Regions from separate parts of the Hydrogenophaga bisanensis genome, predicted to be linked through region 2. Evidence: riboswitches for the same ligand, from Rfam matches in the RefSeq annotation. Region 2 holds a riboswitch; the other holds the start of a gene.
The links. A riboswitch is a leader RNA that binds a small molecule or an ion and turns the genes downstream of it on or off. The one in region 2 is predicted to bind cobalamin.
Positions count from the first base shown of each region.

Region 1 (8,431 bases), on a different contig from region 2:
GGAGCCGGCGTCGATCACCGCCAGCACCGGAATGCCCAGCTTCACCGCCAGATCGGCCGCGCTCGGCTCGCCGTCGAACAGCCCCATCACCCCTTCGATCAGGATCAGGTCGCTGTCCAACGCCGCCTCATGCAGCCGGGCTCGGATGTCCGCCTCGCCGTTGAGCCACAGGTCCAGGTTGTGCACCGGGTGCCCGCTGGCCAGCTGGTGCCAGTGCGGATCCAGAAAGTCCGGCCCGCACTTGAACACCCGCACCCGCCGGCCCTGCCGCGCATGCAGGCGCGCCAGCGCCGCCGTGACCGTGGTCTTGCCCTGGCCAGAGGCCGGGGCCGCCACCATCAGCGCCGGACAGACCGGTGCGCTCCCTTGGGCCAATGCGCTCACCGCGGCGACCAGGTCAGGCCCAGGTAAAAGGTGCGACCTGCCGTCGCATAGCCCAGCACCGACTCGTAGGCCTTGTCGGTGGCATTGTCCACGCGGGCCAGCAGCGTCCAGTCGCGGGCGATGCCGGTGCTGGCGGTCAGGTTCAGCAGGGTATAGGCCGACAGCGCCTGCGTGTTGGCGGCATCGTTGTACCGCTTGCCCACATGCTGCACCTCGCCGCCCAGGCGCCAGGCGCCCAGCGCGGTGTCGGCCGTCAAGGTGGCCTGCGTCTCCGCGCGGCGCGCCAGCAGCTTGCCCGTCTCCTGGTTCTTCGGCCGCATCAGATCCAGCGAGGCGCCCAGGTTCACCACACCGGCCTTGGTGCCCCCGGTCAGGGTGACACCGCTGTAGCGCGCCTTGCCGGTGTTGCCATAGCAGCCCGCATAGGTGCCCACGCCGTTCACACAGCTGCCGGGGCCGGCGATGTAGTCGATCAGGTCCTTGACCTCGTTGCGGTAGACCACCACACCCGCGCGATCTGCGCCCGACTGCCAGCGCAGCCCGGCCTCCAGATTGCGGGCGGTCTCGGCCTTCAGGTCGGGCGTGCCGTAGATGCTGAAGCGCTGGAACAGCGTCGGCACACGAAAGGCCGTGCCCGCCGAAGCCGTGGCCCGCAGGTTGGGCGTGATGGCAAACCCGTAGGCCAGCGACCCGGTGGACTCGCCACCGAACTCGCTGTCATCGTCATGACGTGCGTTGACCTGCAGCGTATGGGCGCCCGCGCGCCAGCCGTAACCCACGGCCAGCGCATTCTGGTAGCGGTCCGTGCGCTGCGGCGTGGTGCTGCCGTTGCGCAGATCGTCCTCGCGCCGCTCCAGATCCACACTCAGCAGACCCTGCCCCAGCTTGAGCTCATTGCGCAGCAGCCAGGTACTGACCTGCGTCTCGGTCAGGTAGGGCGACGGCGACGTTTCGTAGCGGTCGGTGCCACGGGTGACGCCCACGCGGGTGTTCCACACCTCGTTCCAGCGGGCGGCCCAGTTCAGGCCCACGGTCTGCAGGTGGTGCTTGCTCTGGTCGTCGTTGCCCGGGGTAAAGGCGTCGTAGCCCGCCTTCTGCCGGCTGTCCAGCACCGTCAGATCCAGCTTCTGGTCCTTGGCCAGCTTCCAGCCCACGCGGCCCGAGAAGCTTTCGTTGCGGTACCCGTCGCGGTCCGGGTTGCCACTGGGCTTGGCGTTGAAGCCGTCGCTGCGCTCGGCGCCCAGGCCCAGCGCATAGTCCACCGTGTCCGATCCGCCGCGCAAGGAGGCATTGAGTTCACGGGTGCTGTGCGAACCCACGCCCACCCGCACGCTGGGAAAGAATCCCTTTTCACCTTCGCGGGTGAAGATCTGGATCACACCGGCCAGCGCGTCGGAACCGTAGATGGCGGCGGCCGGGCCTCGCAACACCTCGATGCGATCAACCTGCGACAGTGGAATCGCGTTCCAGGTCGCACCACCAGTGGACTGGGAGTCGATGCGCACACCATCCACGAACACCGCCGTGAAGCGGGTCTCTGCACCGCGCAGGTACACGCTGGTGGTGGTGGCCGGACCTCCGTTGCGCGTGACCAGGATACCCGGCACACGCGCCAGCACGTCCGCCAGGGCGGCGGCCCCACTGCGGTCAATCTCATCGCGGTCGACCACCGTCACATCGGCCACCACATCGGTGATGGGTTGCTCCGAGCGCGTGGCGGTGACCACCACCGTGCTCAGGGAGGCGACCACCTCGGGAGCTGGCTGGTCGGCTGCGTGGGCCAGGGAAACGCACAGGGACGAGCCCGCCACGATGGCAGGCGACAGCGCGGCCGCAGCGGCGCGCAGGGTTGGCTTCTTCATGAAATGAGAACAGACAGGTAGGTCCTCACCGCCTTCCCCGACGGTGCATGGACGTCACGGACACGCCCATGCGGGCGCGGCCACCGTGTTGGCCGGTATCCGGGCTGGCAGAAACAACCTCCAGCGGCCTTCCCAGATGCCCAGGCATCCAGTGACCGTGTGTGGAAGCGGAGCGCAAGCGCTCGTCTGCTTACCGTTGCGGGGGCAGCGCAGGTTAGGTCGGCCCGGTGTGGACTTTCCCTCCTGCTTCCCGTTGAACTGCGGCGTGAGATCCACACCGCGAGCACCAACCTGATCATTGTAAGCCCGGTCTGCTTGCGGCAACCCTACAATGGTCGGGTCCAACCTTCTGCGACACCATGGCCGATCTCAAGCACCTTGACCAGATCACAGAGCGCGTAGAGCGCCTGTTGCTGCGGCACGAAGAGCTCCAGCGCACCAACCAGCTGCTGATGGAGCAGGTGCAATCCCTGCAGCACGAGCGCGACTCCCTCAAGTCTCGCCTGCAGGCGGCCCGTGGACGCATCGACGCCCTGCTCGAACGCCTGCCGCCCATGGCCGAGGAATCTGCCTCCGGGGGTGATGCATGAACAGCCCGGTCAAAAGCCCCGGCAAGCAGATCGAGGTCCAGATCATGGGTCAGAGCTACCTGCTCTCCTGCCCACCGGGCGGTGAATCCGCCCTGCTCGATGCCGTCGAGCGCGTGGACACCGCCATGTGCCGCATCCGCGACGCCGGCAAGGTCAAGGCGCGCGATCGCATCGCGGTGCTGGCCTCGCTGAACCTGGCCTTCGAGCTGTCGCAGAAGGAAAGCCAGTTGCTGCAAGCCAGCCAGACCGTGCCTTCAGCCGCCGTTCCGGCCGCACCTGCCGTTCAGCCCGCGAACGACGCGGGGGCCTTGGTGGATGCCGCCACCAACGCCCGCTTGCAAGATCTGGTGCGGCGGCTCGATCAGGCCCTGGGCAGCGACGGCCAGTTGCTCTGACCGCCTGCCTGACGACGCGACACATTCCGTTGGTCGGTCACCGGCTTTTTTTGTCCCTGCACCGCGATGCGTCATCGCTGGCGCCCTACAATTTGCACTGTCTGCGGTGCGCGCCGGGCTTTATATTTCCTTGAACCAATGCTCTTTGAGCCCGGGCTTGGTACATTGCGTGGCTGGTGCGAGCGTCTCGCGTCAGATGAACCCGAAGCCCCGCTGCCCTCGCCCACCTGAACCCCCGGTTCAGGATGACGGTCCGGTGGCATTCGCAGACACCTTATTCCCCACACCCTCCCTCTGCCGCTTCTCGGCACCCCCCTCTTCCCCATGCTTGAGCCACTTCTGATCGTCGAGCTGGCCGCCCTTGGCCTGTGCACCGGTTTCCTCGCAGGCCTCTTGGGCATCGGTGGGGGCATGATCATGGTGCCGTTCATCACGGCCATCCTCACCAACCGGGGCATTGCGCCGGATCTGGCGGTCAAGGCGGCCATTGCCACGTCCATGGCCACCATCATCTTCACCTCCGTCTCCAGCGTGCGCGCGCACCACAAGCGCGGCGCCGTGCGCTGGGACATCGCCCGCAAGCTGGCCCCCGGCATCGTCCTGGGCGCAGCGCTGGCCAGCCTGGGGGTGTTTGCCATCCTCAAGGGCTCGTGGCTGGCGCTGCTGTTTGCGGCCTTTGTGGGCTTCTCGGCCACGCAAATGCTCAAGGACAAGAAGCCAAAGCCCAGCCGCACCCTGCCCGGCACCGCCGGCCAGCTCAGCGCCGGCGGCGTCATCGGCTTCCTGTCGGGCCTGGTGGGCGCGGGCGGCGGCTTCGTCAGCGTGCCCTTCATGACCTGGTGCAACGTGCCCATTCACAACGCCGTGGCCACCAGCGCGGCCCTGGGCTTCCCCATTGCACTGGCCAACGGCATCGGCTACGTCATCGCCGGCCAGGGCGTGCAGGGCCTACCGGCCGGGTCCTTCGGCTACGTGTACCTGCCGGCCCTGGCGGTGATTGCGGTGGCCAGCGTGCTCATGGCACCGGTGGGCGTCAAGGCTGCGCACGCGCTGCCGGTCAAGTCACTCAAGCGCGTGTTCGCAGGCATCCTGTACGTGCTGGCCGCCTACATGCTCTACAAAGGCATCAGCAGCCTGTAAAAAAAGCAAACAGCAGATGGGGCGTGCGGCGGGCCCAGGGGCGATTTGCTGACGCGCGCAGCGCGGCTGATGAGCCCATGGGCCTGCTGCACGCCCTATCTGCCGAGCGCCACCCCCTCAGCCTGTGGATCAGGCCAACAAATCAGACCAGCGCCCTGTCGGCAACAACGATGCCATCCTCGTCGGCATACAGCCAGTCGCCCGGCCGCACCCACACCCCCTGAAGCTGCACCGCCACATCGCGCAGGCCATCCACCTTGCGCTCGGTGGGCAAGGGCATGCTCGCCAGCGCACGGATGCCCACCTGGCTCTGCGCCAGCTCGGCCACATCGCGCACACAGCCATCAATCACCACACCTGCCCAGCCGTTGCGTGCCGCCGCCGCACCGAGGTTGCCGCCCAGCAGCGCCCGCCGCAGCGACCCGCCGCCGTCCACCACCAGCACACGGCCCTGCCCCGGACTCTCCACCGCCGCCTTCACCGGCGTGTTGTCTTCAAAACACTTCACCGTCACCACCGGCCCGGCAAAGCGGCGCACGGCACCAAAGTCCCGAAACACCGGCGGCAGCACGCGAAACGCACCACTGCCATCGCCCTTGTGGGCATCGCACAGATCACACGTGGCCGGGATGGGGGAAACAACATCGTTCATGACGGACAGACACTCCTTGGCATGAGGAAAAAACCTTGGTCAACACGAGCATCATGCCCGCCTCTGACGCACGCCTTGCACCATCAGAGCGCGCAAGTGTTGTTTTCATCGTCACAAACCGCCGTTTTCCCTCTGAAAAGCATGCAAAAACTGACCGTTCCACCTTGGAATGGCGCATCAACTCCATTAGCATGCAAGGCACCAGTGAGAAAGCGCGTTTTCCGCTGGTGCAACGTTCACTTCTAGAAGGAAAACCCGATCATGGCAACTGCAAAGAAAGCTCCTGCAAAGAAAGCCGCCGCTCCGGCCAAGAAGGCGGCAGCAGCCCCCGAAAAGAAGGCCGCTGCACCGGCCAAGAAGGCAGCCGCTCCGGCCAAGAAGGCCGCAGCCCCTGCGAAGAAAGCCGCTGCGCCGGCCAAGAAGGCGGCCGCCCCCGCCAAGAAGGCTGCTGCCAAGAAGGCCGCGCCCGCCAAGAAGCGCACCCCCAACGCCGCCTTCATGAAGGCCATGACCCCCAGCGCCGCCCTGGCCGCCATCGTCGGCGCCAACCCGCTGCCGCGCACCGAGGTCACCAAGAAGGTGTGGGAATACATCAAGAAGAACAAGCTGCAGGATGCCGTCAACAAGCGCATCATCAAGGCCGACGCCAAGCTCAAGGAAATCTTCAAGAAGGCCGAAGCCAACATGTTCGAAATGACCAAGATGATCAACGAACACCTCAAGTGATCGTTGCCGCATCCATGGCACCGCCCCACGGCGGTGCCTGACGCGAACAGAGAAGCCGGCGCAAGCCGGCTTTTTTCTTGCTTGCCTGCCAGGCACGCGTTCGTCGGCCAGGGAGTACCGCCGACCTACTGCCATGTCGCCCGTGTCAGTTACAGAGTCACACATTTGTGCGAGACTGCGCCTCAAGAGCTTTACCTTTTTTTAGGCATGACAGCACCCCCACCCCCAAGCGACACTTCGCCGATTGACTGGAGGGATGACGCCTTGAAGTTGGAAGCGCCTGTACCAGTCCAGCACAACAAGGTCGTTCTGGTCATGGACCTGGTCGAGTCCGTCCGGCTCATGGCCGCCAACGAGGCGTTCGTGGTGTCGGCCTGGCACGGCTTCCTGCAGCACGCGCAAGACAAGGTCTTGCCGGCCTGCAGCGGTCGGCTGGTCAAGAGCCTGGGTGACGGACTGCTTGCCGAATTCGATCGTTCGGCCGATGCCGTGAAAGCGGCCTATGCCATGCACCGGTACTTTGACCGGACCAATGAGCGCCTGCCCCCCGAGGCACGCCTGCACCTGCGTGCGGGCATCCATGCCACCCACCTCTACATCGACACCCATGACGTGTTCGGCCACGGCGTGAACCTGGCCGCACGCGTCACTGCATTGGCCGCCCCAGGCGAGACAGTCATCACCGCCAGCGTGCGGGACACCGTCGTGGACGGTATCGACGGAGAAGTAGAAGATATGGGCGAAAGCTACCTCAAGCACTGGCCCGAGCCGGTGCGCACCTGGCGCATCTGGCCGGCCAACGACACCGCCCCGGTGGCGCGAGCGGCCCCGCAAAGCCCAGTGCATGAGGACCTCAGACCCACCATTGCGGTCATTCCCTTTCAGGGTCGTGGCGCGGCGCCGGAGCACCAGGTCGTGGGCGAACTGCTGGCCGACGGCGTCATCGGGCAGCTCTCGCGCAGCCACCACCTGCGCGTCATCTCGCGCCTTTCCACCGCCGCCTTCCGCGACCGCGAGATTGATCTGGTCGACATCCAGACCCGGCTGGACGCCGGCTACGTGCTCAGCGGCAGCTACGTGGTCATGGGTGACCGCATTGTGGTCATGGCCGAACTCACCGATGCGCGGCGCAGCGATGTGGTGTGGGCGGACCGGCTGACCGGCGAGGTCATGGACCTGCTGCAGCCCGAGAGCCAGCTCATCCTGCAGATCGTCGATGCCGCCACCCAGGCCCTGCTGGACAACACGGTGCAGCGCTCACTCATCCTGCCGCTGCCGCAACTGGAGAGCAATACCCTGCTGCTGGGGGGCATTGCACTGATGCACCGCTCCACGGCGCGCGATCTGGACCGCAGCCGCGAACTGCTGGACGCCGTGACCGATCGGCACCGACGCGTCGCCTCGCCCTGGGCCTGGCTGTCCAAGTGGCACATCCTGCAGGTGGTGCAGGGTCGATGTGCCGATCCAGGCATTGAGTTTCGCCGCGCGATCGAAGCTGCCGACCGTGCGCTGGACCTGGAACCCAACAGCTCCATGGCTCTGGCGATCAAAGGCCACGCCATGTGCCACCTCGGGGGGGACCTTGACGCGTCAAGGCGACTTCTCACAGATGCCACCCAGGTAAACCCCAACGACCCAATGGCCTGGCTCTACTCGGGCTTCTGGTCAACCATGTGGGGCAACCCGGAGGATGCTGTCAGCGAGTCGGACAAAGCTCGTGCATTGTCCCCCATGGATCCTCAGAAGTTCTATCTGGACATGTTGGCTGCCAACAGCTACCTGGTGGCCAATCGCCACGAGGAGGCCATTGCGCTCTGCGTTTCATCGCTCAAGCGCAACCGCTATCACGCCTCCACCCTGCGTGTTCTTCTGACGGCACAGGTGGAGTCGAACCGGATACAGGATGCGCAGGAAACCTACAAACAGATTCGGGCGATTCAACCTGACCTGACCTTGCGCAGCTTCCTTGCCTACTCATCTCAAAGCACACTTCGCATTCGCGGCGCTGCGGCTCTCAAGGCAATGGGGCTTCCTGATTGATAACTTTGGAGAACGGTATGAGCGGTATGAGCGGTATGAGCGGTATGAGCGGTATGAGCGGTATGAGCGGTATGAGCGGTATGAGCGGCATGAGCGGCATGAGCTCAGGATGGATTGCATCTGATGCTGTGACGGTCAGCCGCTTCGCCACCAGCGGCCCGTTCGAAGGCCCCGTCGTGGATCCCGCCACCCATCCCTTCGATCAGCCCGACAACCTGCGCCTGTGGGCCGATGAGCCCCGCGTCACCGCCATCTTCACCGAGCTGGCGCAGGGGCTGTCCTTTCCGGCCGAGCGCCGGACCGAAAAGGCCGGCCTGGCCTACACCGACCTGGACGCCCGCACGCCGCGCCGCCAGGCCCTGCTGATGCTGCGCGCGCCCGACCGCGCCATCCTCAACCGCCAGATGGAACTGGTGGCCGCCTATGCCGACCTGCGTGGCGACCGGGGGGCCGAGATCCTGGCCCAGATGGCGCCGCCGGTCGATTTCTGGGCTGGCGTGATCGGCCTGCAGGCCCACCGCCACAAGAAGACGCTGCAGGTGATGGACCTGGCCTTCAGCCTGGCCGTGCACGTGGAAATGCGCTTCAAGCACATGTTTGCCGTGGTGCGTCCGGTGGAACTGTCACCACAGATCCAGCCCA
Region 1 covers NZ_JBHTBX010000004.1:148,563-156,993, reverse strand. The annotation lists gene ACFQNJ_RS07700 (cobyrinate a,c-diamide synthase) at 1-339, opposite strand, end outside; gene ACFQNJ_RS07695 (TonB-dependent receptor domain-containing protein) at 381-2,246, opposite strand; cobalamin riboswitch at 2,320-2,552, opposite strand; gene ACFQNJ_RS07690 (DUF904 domain-containing protein) at 2,606-2,836, shown strand; gene ACFQNJ_RS07685 (cell division protein ZapA) at 2,833-3,231, shown strand; RNA gene ssrS (6S RNA) at 3,327-3,507, shown strand; gene ACFQNJ_RS07675 (sulfite exporter TauE/SafE family protein) at 3,556-4,371, shown strand; gene rraA (ribonuclease E activity regulator RraA) at 4,514-5,023, opposite strand; gene ACFQNJ_RS07665 (SWIB/MDM2 domain-containing protein) at 5,285-5,749, shown strand; gene ACFQNJ_RS07660 (adenylate/guanylate cyclase domain-containing protein) at 6,014-7,789, shown strand; gene ACFQNJ_RS07655 (phosphatase PAP2 family protein) at 7,888-8,431, shown strand, end outside.
Region 1: it holds a riboswitch for cobalamin, as region 2 does, so the genes downstream of both, ACFQNJ_RS07695 (TonB-dependent receptor domain-containing protein) here and ACFQNJ_RS17525 (acyl-CoA thioesterase) in region 2, are expected to answer to the same signal.

Region 2 (8,431 bases):
CATGGGGTCTCCGGCGGGTTGCCGCATTGCTGTACATGTCCCAGCCATCGGCCGACCACGGCCAGTTCCTCTGGGGTGAAGCCGTGGGTGATGCGGCTGTTGATCCGTTTGAGGGCGCCACGCAGGTGCGGGATCAGCGCCCGCCCCGCCGGTTGCAGCCAAACACGCTGGGTGCGGCCATCCTGATCGCCAGTGGCCCTGATCACCCATCCCTGAGACTCGGTCCGCTGGACCAGACCTGTTACAGCGGATGGCGCCAGATCCAGAGCCAGGGATAGTTCACCCATGGTCTGGCCGTCCAGGGTGTGCAGAGCGAACAGAAGGCCGCCCTGGGCTGGCGTTGGCGCGTCCAGGGCCTGGGTGGTCAGTCGCAGCTGCTCGGCAGTCACCAGCTGTTGAAGGCGGCGCTGGGCGGCATTGAGCAGAAAGACCAGGCGCGGAGTGGATGAGGTCATGATCGGATATATATTTCGCATGCGAAATATATACCAATACCACTGATATGATCCACGGAGAGAAGTTGGGTGCCAGTACAGCACCCTTCATTCGCCGGCCTCGCCCGCTCAGCGCGGCATGTCCCGGCGTGCTGCCTCCATCACCTGCCTGAGGGCAGGGAACAGCACATCACGTTGCCAGGCCTGCATGCGCTGTCCGTACACCTTGCCGATGCGCTGGTCAACCGCCTTGACCTGCTGGCGCTGGTCCGAGGTTTCGAAGGACAGGGCACGGGTCAGTTCGTCCTCGTTCAGTTGCTGCGTCAGTTGCGCCACCATTGAAGGCATATAGGCGTCCAGCGAGACCGTCTCCCGCATCTGGGTGGTGAAGCCCTGAAAGCGCGCCGGCCGGTCGGGCAGTGGCTGCGCAGCATCCTGGAAGCGCTCGATGGCGCGAAGCCGCATTTCGAACAGCTGCCCGTTCAACTGGCGCACGCTCGTGGCGGCCAGCAGGCGCTGGGCCGCCGCCTCATGGCTGGTGGTGGCCTGCCACGGTGCCGGTGGTGTGGTCGCCGATGCCACCGCAGGCGCTTCGCTGGCCAGCCAGGTGTGGGTCAGACGGTCCAGGTCCTGCCGTCCCTGTTGCTGCAGGGCGTACTCAACTTGATCGAGTGCGGGTTGCAGGCGCTTGACCAGCCACTGCCCGTCGGCGGAGCGGTAGAAGTCCAGCAGGGTGGCCACATCCTCTGCCGCGACCTGCGTCAGGTAGGTCTCCTGCACCAATGACTGCAAGGGGCCAGGCCACGCGAAGTGGCGGGCCATCACCTCGGCCAGTTGCCGGCCCAGCTCGTCCCGGGCTTGGGGTGACAGGTCGCGCCACCGGGGGCTGTTGACCGCCAGGCGCATCTGGCCGGCAAAAGTCTCGCGCAGACCGGCCAGTTTGCCTGGCCAGTCCTCCAGCGCCATCAGCGCCTCGACATCGGCCTGGCTTGCACGGGCAGTTGTGCTCGTGGTGGTTGTCGTGACCGTGGTCTGCGCTTGTGCGATACCGCTTGGCAGGGCCATGGTTGTCAGGCCGAGCACCAGGGCCAGTGTGCGAAGGCGAGCGGGCATTGGTTTCATAGGGTCGGGTCTTTCTGGTCAGTCGAGCAGGGATTCCACGACAGGATCCCGGGTGCGCAGGCGTGTCATGCGCTGGAAAAACAGGTTGTTGGGCACGCGCAGGTAGCTGCCTTGGTCCTCGGGTCCGGGTGCTTTCTCTTCCAGGGTGGTGTAGATCAGGTTGATGTCCAGCACGCGGCCACCCAGTCCCGGTTTGTCACCGCTTTCCAGCAATTCCACCTCGTCGTTCAGACCGAAGGGGCGCGTGGTGTAGATGAGAATGGAGCAGAAGATGTTGGACAGCACACTCCAGGCGGCAAAGAACGCCACCGCCGCCACCGTGGCAAAACCGGTGAAGGCGGTCCACAGCACCATGCCGGACACCCCCAGCCGGTCCAGCACCCACAACAGGGCCGCGCCGAACACCAGCAGGCTGATCAGCCGGCGGCCCCCCACCACCAGGTCGACCGGCAGGTGCTTGTCATCGCCCAGCCGGTTGATGAAGCGGTGCAGAAGGGACCGGGCCAGCAAGGCCAGCAGCAGGATCAGGGCAATCTGCAGGCCGATGGTGATGGATGCGATCCAGGGAAGCGCCCAGTCGGGCAGCAGATCTTTGAGGTCGGTCATGGTCAGGACGTTGATGCGGTCGATGTGCGTTGGGCGGTTCGAGGCGACCATGCAGACGATAGTTCAACCACGTGGGCTGCTACACTTTTACCAGCCTCGCGGTTTTCTGCATGACAGCAGGAATGAAAAGGGAACGACAGGAGGGCGGTGATCCGATCGCTGCCCAGGCTGTGGCTGCCCCCGCAACTGTGATCGGTGAGCTGTTTGCCCCTCCATGCCACTGGCCTTGTGCCGGGAAGGCAGACAGACAGCGTTGACCCGAGAGCCAGGAGACCTGCCGTGGGGTGTTGTGTGTCTGTGCCTGGGCGGGGTGTCCCGGAGCAAGTCCGTCGGTTCTGTCGCGGGCCTCCGGCTGCGCCCCATGGCGTGCACGGTCTGCTCGTGGCAACCCGCTGCCTTGCCTTTTCCATCGTTCCCCGCCTCCTTTGACGGAGGTGTCTCTTGTCCATTGTTTCTGTTTCGGGTGTGCCGGGTGGTCCGGATGCACCATGGCCGGATGTGCCGCCGCCCATGGCGGTGGTCGACATGGTCTGGCCAGACCAGTCCAACCACCACGGCACGCTGTTTGGCGGCGCAGCCCTGTCCATGCTCGACCGGGTGGCCTTCATTCTGGGCAGTCGCACCTTGCGGGGCGCCGTGGTCACGGCTGCCGTCAGTCAGCTGGATTTTGCCGCGCCGGCGCTGGCGGGGCAGCTTGTCGAGTGCCGGGCGCAGGTCATTCGGCGTGGCCGCCGATCGGTCACCGTGGATGCCACACTGGTCGCCGAGTCCCTGCTCACCGGCGAACGGACCGTCTGCCTCTCGGGTGAGTTCGTGATGGTGCGCCAGATGGATCGGGACGCTCAGGGCCCTGCCCAAACGTCGTCGCTGGCGGGAGAGCAGGTGCCTTTGCCGCAGTTGGCCCGGGAAGATGAGAGCACCGTCGCGGAGATCGTGTTTCCCGGGCATGCCAATCACCGCGGTGTGCTGCATGGTGGGCCAGCCATGGCATGGATGGCCAAGGCCGGTTTTGTCGCTGCCACCCGGCGGGTTCGCCGGACGGTGGTCATGGCCGCCAGCGATGAGCTGAACTTCAAACAGCCAGCCCATGTGGGTGACGTGGTTGAGGTGAGCGCCCGCGTGATTGCACAGGGCAAGCGATCCCTGCAGGTGCGGGTGCATATGTGGGCCGAGTGTCCGGCCACCGGCGTTCGGCGGCACTGCAGCGAAGCCAAGCTGGTGTATGTGGCTGTCGAACCTTGAGCTGCGGCCGCTGTCGGTGACGCATCGGGGGGCTCTGGGTGTGCACCTGCTTTCGCTTACACCCGAGGACCGCTATGCCCGTTTCGGCTTGACGCTCAGTGACGAAGCCGTGCTGGGTTGGGTGGAGCGGCTGCGCTGGGACGATCACCATTGGTGGGGTGCGTGGATGACCCACGACGCCGACCTGGGCCTGCTGGGCAGTTTGCAGCTGTCGGCCTCGGCCAGCCCGGGTGATTGGGAGCTGGGCTTGAGCGTGGCAGAGCCACTGCGTCGTCGTGGATTGGGAAGGCTGCTGCTGTCGACGGCGCTCAACCACCTGCCGCAAGTGCAGCGCATCGTTTGCCATCATGGTCACCCGGCCGTGGAGAACATGCTCAGGCGTCTCGGTCATCCGCTGATGCGTCCTGCTTGAGTTGCAGGCGTCGGGCATAAGTGGTGGCGATGCGTCGGTAAAGGGGTACCCAGAGCAGCACGTACAGCACCGGCACCAGCGCCGTGAGCCCCAGGCCGATGTCGGGTGTGCCGCCGAAGAAGGCTCGCCAGAACCAGTAGGGCTCGGCCAGGCCGAACAGCACACCGGTGGCAGTGGCCACCATCCAGCCTTCCAGCTGCCAGGCGTCGATGACGACCAGGACGTGGCACAGGATGGCCAGGATGCTCGCTACCGCGTTGCTCATGACCGCCACCAACGGCCGGCTCTCCAGCCAGCCGGTCAGGCCCCGGTGCTCGGTCGGTTCCTTGGACTTGGCAAACACCAGGTTCTTCATCACCCAGCCGCACAGACGCAGGGCGTGGCCGACGCGTTTGAACGGTTTGTCCGGTCGCTCTGAATACAGCTGGATGAGGGGATGGGCCCTGAGCTCTGCGGTGCGGGCCAGGACATTCTCCATACTGGCCTTGAGCTCGGCCGCCCGTTGGGCAGGGTCAGGAATTTCCTCTCCTGAGTCGAGCAGCTCCTGCAGGATGGCCGGGGAGACATGCTCGCGTGCCGACGGTGAGCGACGCAAGGCCCGCAGGCACACGGCAGCAGTGCGCAGATGCTCGGGCACCTCGCGCAGTCGCCATCCACTGTTGTCCACATGGGCCAGGCAGACCTCCTCATCCAGCATGTCGTGCGGCACCTGGGTGAAGGCCAAGCGGTTGTGCGCGATTGCTCGCGCGTAGCGCGCGGTGGTCATCAGTCGTTTGGGTACCGATCGGACTTCCCAGGCGCTGGCGTTCAGGGCCGCGTCGATCACAGCGCTGCTCAGGTGCTCGCGGGGCAGGGCCTGCAGGGCTTCGGGGTGACGGGTGACGAGGTCGATGGCCTCCGCCTCATCCGGTGCCGGCGGGACGCCGGGCTGACCGGCCCGCGCGCGCAGCGCGAGGGCCAGCGCGTCCACGCTGGGTGCCACCAGCAGCCAGTTCTCCCACCAGACGTCACCATCCCCGGAGTCGCTGGCATGGTGCAGGCAGACCCAGAGCTGACGGTGCTCGGCCAGGAGGCCATCGTCACCGGGTAGCGGCTGTGCCAGGGGCACCGCCCAGCCCACGGGCTCGAAGTAGCTCTCCTGCCAACCCGCCCATTCGGGCAGCACATCGGGCGGGCCATAGCGATCGGTCAGGATCTGGCGCAGTTCGTCGTGCAGCAGGGCGCTGTGATCGGACCATTCCCCGGTCAGGAAATGGTCGTCGGCGCTGTGTGTTTCGCCCAGGTAGTGACGCGAAAGGCGCCGTTCGGCGCGCAGCAGGCGCGCCATGCGGCGTGTCTCCCGCCGGGTGCTGCGCCAGTCGGGGTCCGTGGCGTGGGCGTCGTCGTCCTCAGTGTCGTCCCCCTCATCCTCGTCGTAGCCGTCGTCATCCCCATCGTCGTCATCGTCATCCGGGTTGGGCAAGGGTTCGAGCGTCTGGCCGCTGGCGGCCTGGTGCAGGCGGTCCTCGATCAATGCGCACAGCTGGGCGGCCAGCGGCGCGACGCCGGCCACCTCGGTGATGTGTTCCAGCACCTGCGCCGTGTGCGGCATGTAGTAAGGCTGCACCGGTCCAAGGTCGTGCGTCGTGGTGGACCAGACCTCGCCGGCTGACGTGTGAAGGCTGGCCTGTCCGGGGGGCAGGTGCACGCGGGCCTGTTCCTGAAATTCGCCGTCCACCCAGACCAGGTTGCCCGCATGGTCGATGAACGTGACCCAGGGGGTGTTCAGGTACTCGGGGTGCAGCCGGTCATCGGCGTCCGTCAGCGGCTCCCGCAGGTGCGGCGGCATCGGCACGATGCGTCCATCCGTGTGCAGCAGCGCCCAGTTGCGGGTCTGTGCGGGTTGGTCGTTGTGAGCCTTGACATCGTCCAGCCGCACAATGGCCACCCGGGCATCGGGCCGGAAATCGCTGGCCATGCGCAGCTGCGCGGCGGGCTCCATGCGCTCGCCATCGGCGCGGTAATACTGGGTCCACGCCCGGGCCAGACCGCACGAGCGGTGTTCGCCGACGTTGCGACCGGACGGGATGCAGATCTGTCCCTGCGTGTTGATGAAGCCCCGCTCGTGGTTGCCCTTGGCGACCAGAAAGCTGGCCAGCCCATCGTCATCGAAGGTCTCGATGCGCCAGTCCCGTTGCGGCTCCAGTACCCACTGGCCCCGCGTGTCGATCAGGCCGTAGTGGTTGTGGTCGAGCGTGGCCGCCGTGACCGCATGATCGCCAAAGGGGTTGGCGTAGCCGAAGGTGGGCTCGATGACCCACCGTCCTTCACGGTCGACGAAACCGATGCGCCGCCGGCCCCCTTTGACCGCCCAGTCGCGTTTTCCCGCCCAGGCCAGGCCCTCGCGCCCCATCTCGGCCAGCTCGTCGTGTTCCTTGCTGCCGGTGAAGGCGCCGCTCTCGTCAATGAAGCGCCAGCCCTTGCCGGGCAGCTTGACCGCCGCCACACCGTGCCGGAACGGACGGGCCTCCTCATAGCGGGCTTCGATCAGGACATGTCCATCCATGCGGATGTAACCCCACAGGCCGTTCTGACGGAAGCGCGCCATCCCGTTGGGCGCGGCATTGCGTGTGTCGTCGTACTGCGGCGGCACGCGCCACTGGCCCTCGGTGTCGATGAAACCCCATCGGCTGTCCAGCGCCTGGGCCGCACTGTAGAACACCCCGTCCACAGGTTCGGAGTCGAAGCCGCGCACTTTGAGAAAACCGTCCGGCGATCCCAGGTGGCGGCCCTGCGCGTCGATCAGCAGGCATCGCCACGCCTGGCGGGTGGGCAGGCAGATGTGCAACTGGCGTGGCATGGCGTCGGGCGCCTTGGATGGCAGGATGTTCATGGTGGGTTGGTGTCCACACGCTCACCTCGGTCGTACAGCCACTGCTTGTCCATGGCGTCGATGTTCAGTTTGAATTCGCCTTTGGGTGGTATCCGGAAACTGCTGGGGTCCGCTCCAGCCACGGGTTTGCCGTGGTGGATCACCTGGCCGTTGTTGATCAGGTAGTACGGGCTCAGCAGGCGCAGATCGGCGGAGGCGGGGCCCACCTCGAACGGCGGTTTCTCATGGCGCGGTGGCACATACCAGAGCGTCCCGTCTGCCACCGCGTACCAGATGCTTTCGTCAAAGGTCGTCAGTCGCTGGACGCGGTCGGCGAGCAGGCGCCATCGGCGATCCTGCTGCACGATCAGCCAGCGGCCGTTGATCAGGCGCCAGGGTCCGTTGCCTTGCACCGACGGTAACCCGGGCAGGCTCAACCAGGTGCTGCGCTGCGCGGTGCCCGCCTCACGAACAGCGCTGGCGTCAGGCCACTGCAGACCGTACGCAAGCACATGCAGGCGTGCGTCCGACACGAAGGCCAGCAGGCTTTTGCTTTCCAGCAGGCGAAAGTCCTTGCCCAGGGCCAGTGGCAGGGTCTGCTTGCCCAGGAACAGCCGTTGACCGTCGGTGCCCAGTGTGTCCTGGTCCGGGTCGGGCAGATGAAAGCGCGCCGGGTCGGCGCCCTGCAATTCGCTCAGGAAGTAGTCCGATCGTCCGGACTCGAACTCACCGTACCAGACCTTCTGGCGGTCCAGCACGTAGTGCCGGGGCAGATGGCGCGCGGTGGCCGCGTCGACTTCGCGGACACGAAACCCCTTGATGTAAAGCGCATTCTGGTCGGCCACGTGGTCCGGCCCGAGCACTCGCAGCGTGGCCGGATCTGCGCCCGCAATCTCGCGGCCTTCGTAGTAGACCCGCTGCCGGTCCGCTGCATAGCGCTCGGACACGGGGCGAAAGCTGGCGCGATCGGCCTGCGGCATGTCGCGCCGCCCCAGCTCGCTGCACAGACCGGCGCTGCAGTAGTGAAGCCCACCCGTCCAGCTTTTCAGATAGCTCTGACTGATCGTCGGGTCCACAGGCGATGCCATCGCAGGCCATGCGACCAGCAGAGAGACAAAGCAAGCCAGCAGGCGCCGCCCGAGCCATTGGCAAGGCGCGCACCCCGGCTTCCAACGATCACGGTGGTCGTCTTTCTTCATCCCTGATTCGGCGACAGCAACGGGAGCACTGTAGCGGGATCAGATGATGGTGTGTACCTTTGAGCTAATTCTTGTCGATCAGCGGAGGGGTGGGGCGGACAGACGCCTGGCACGGCGTGCGGAGGAATTCCGGCATGGTCCAGAGGGAGGGCCGGCCGTCATCGCAGTGCGCGCATGGGGCGAAGGATCATCGCTGCGGCGTGGGCTCAGTCACCTGCCAGGATCTGTTTGTCAAACAGCTTCACGGCCAGCACAGCGATCACGATGCCTTGCACGCAAGCGTGGACCAAGAGCATGTTGATGGCCTTCACCAGGGTTTGTGGCTCTGGCTCGCCAGGTTGGAACATCAGCCCGAACAGGACCATGTGATAGAGCAGAAACAGGGAGACAACGACAGTGATGCGCATGGTATTCCGGTGACAGGTGCATCTCGCATCGTTTGATGGCGGGTTTTTGGCCACGCACCAAACCGTCTGCAAACGAAAGACGTTCGCTGACGAAGGAAAATCCTGATGGGAGGTAGATGTCGTGGCCGCCGACGCAGGAGGCCACAGACAAAGGGAGG
Region 2 covers NZ_JBHTBX010000016.1:38,849-47,279, reverse strand. The annotation lists gene ACFQNJ_RS17540 (MarR family winged helix-turn-helix transcriptional regulator) at 1-455, opposite strand, end outside; gene ACFQNJ_RS17545 (alpha/beta hydrolase family protein) at 1-3, opposite strand, end outside; gene ACFQNJ_RS17535 (hypothetical protein) at 564-1,547, opposite strand; gene ACFQNJ_RS17530 (mechanosensitive ion channel domain-containing protein) at 1,575-2,162, opposite strand; cobalamin riboswitch at 2,245-2,458, shown strand; gene ACFQNJ_RS17525 (acyl-CoA thioesterase) at 2,604-3,404, shown strand; gene ACFQNJ_RS17520 (GNAT family N-acetyltransferase) at 3,385-3,816, shown strand; gene ACFQNJ_RS17515 (WG repeat-containing protein) at 3,779-6,688, opposite strand; gene ACFQNJ_RS17510 (DKNYY domain-containing protein) at 6,685-7,755, opposite strand; gene ACFQNJ_RS17505 (hypothetical protein) at 8,073-8,273, opposite strand.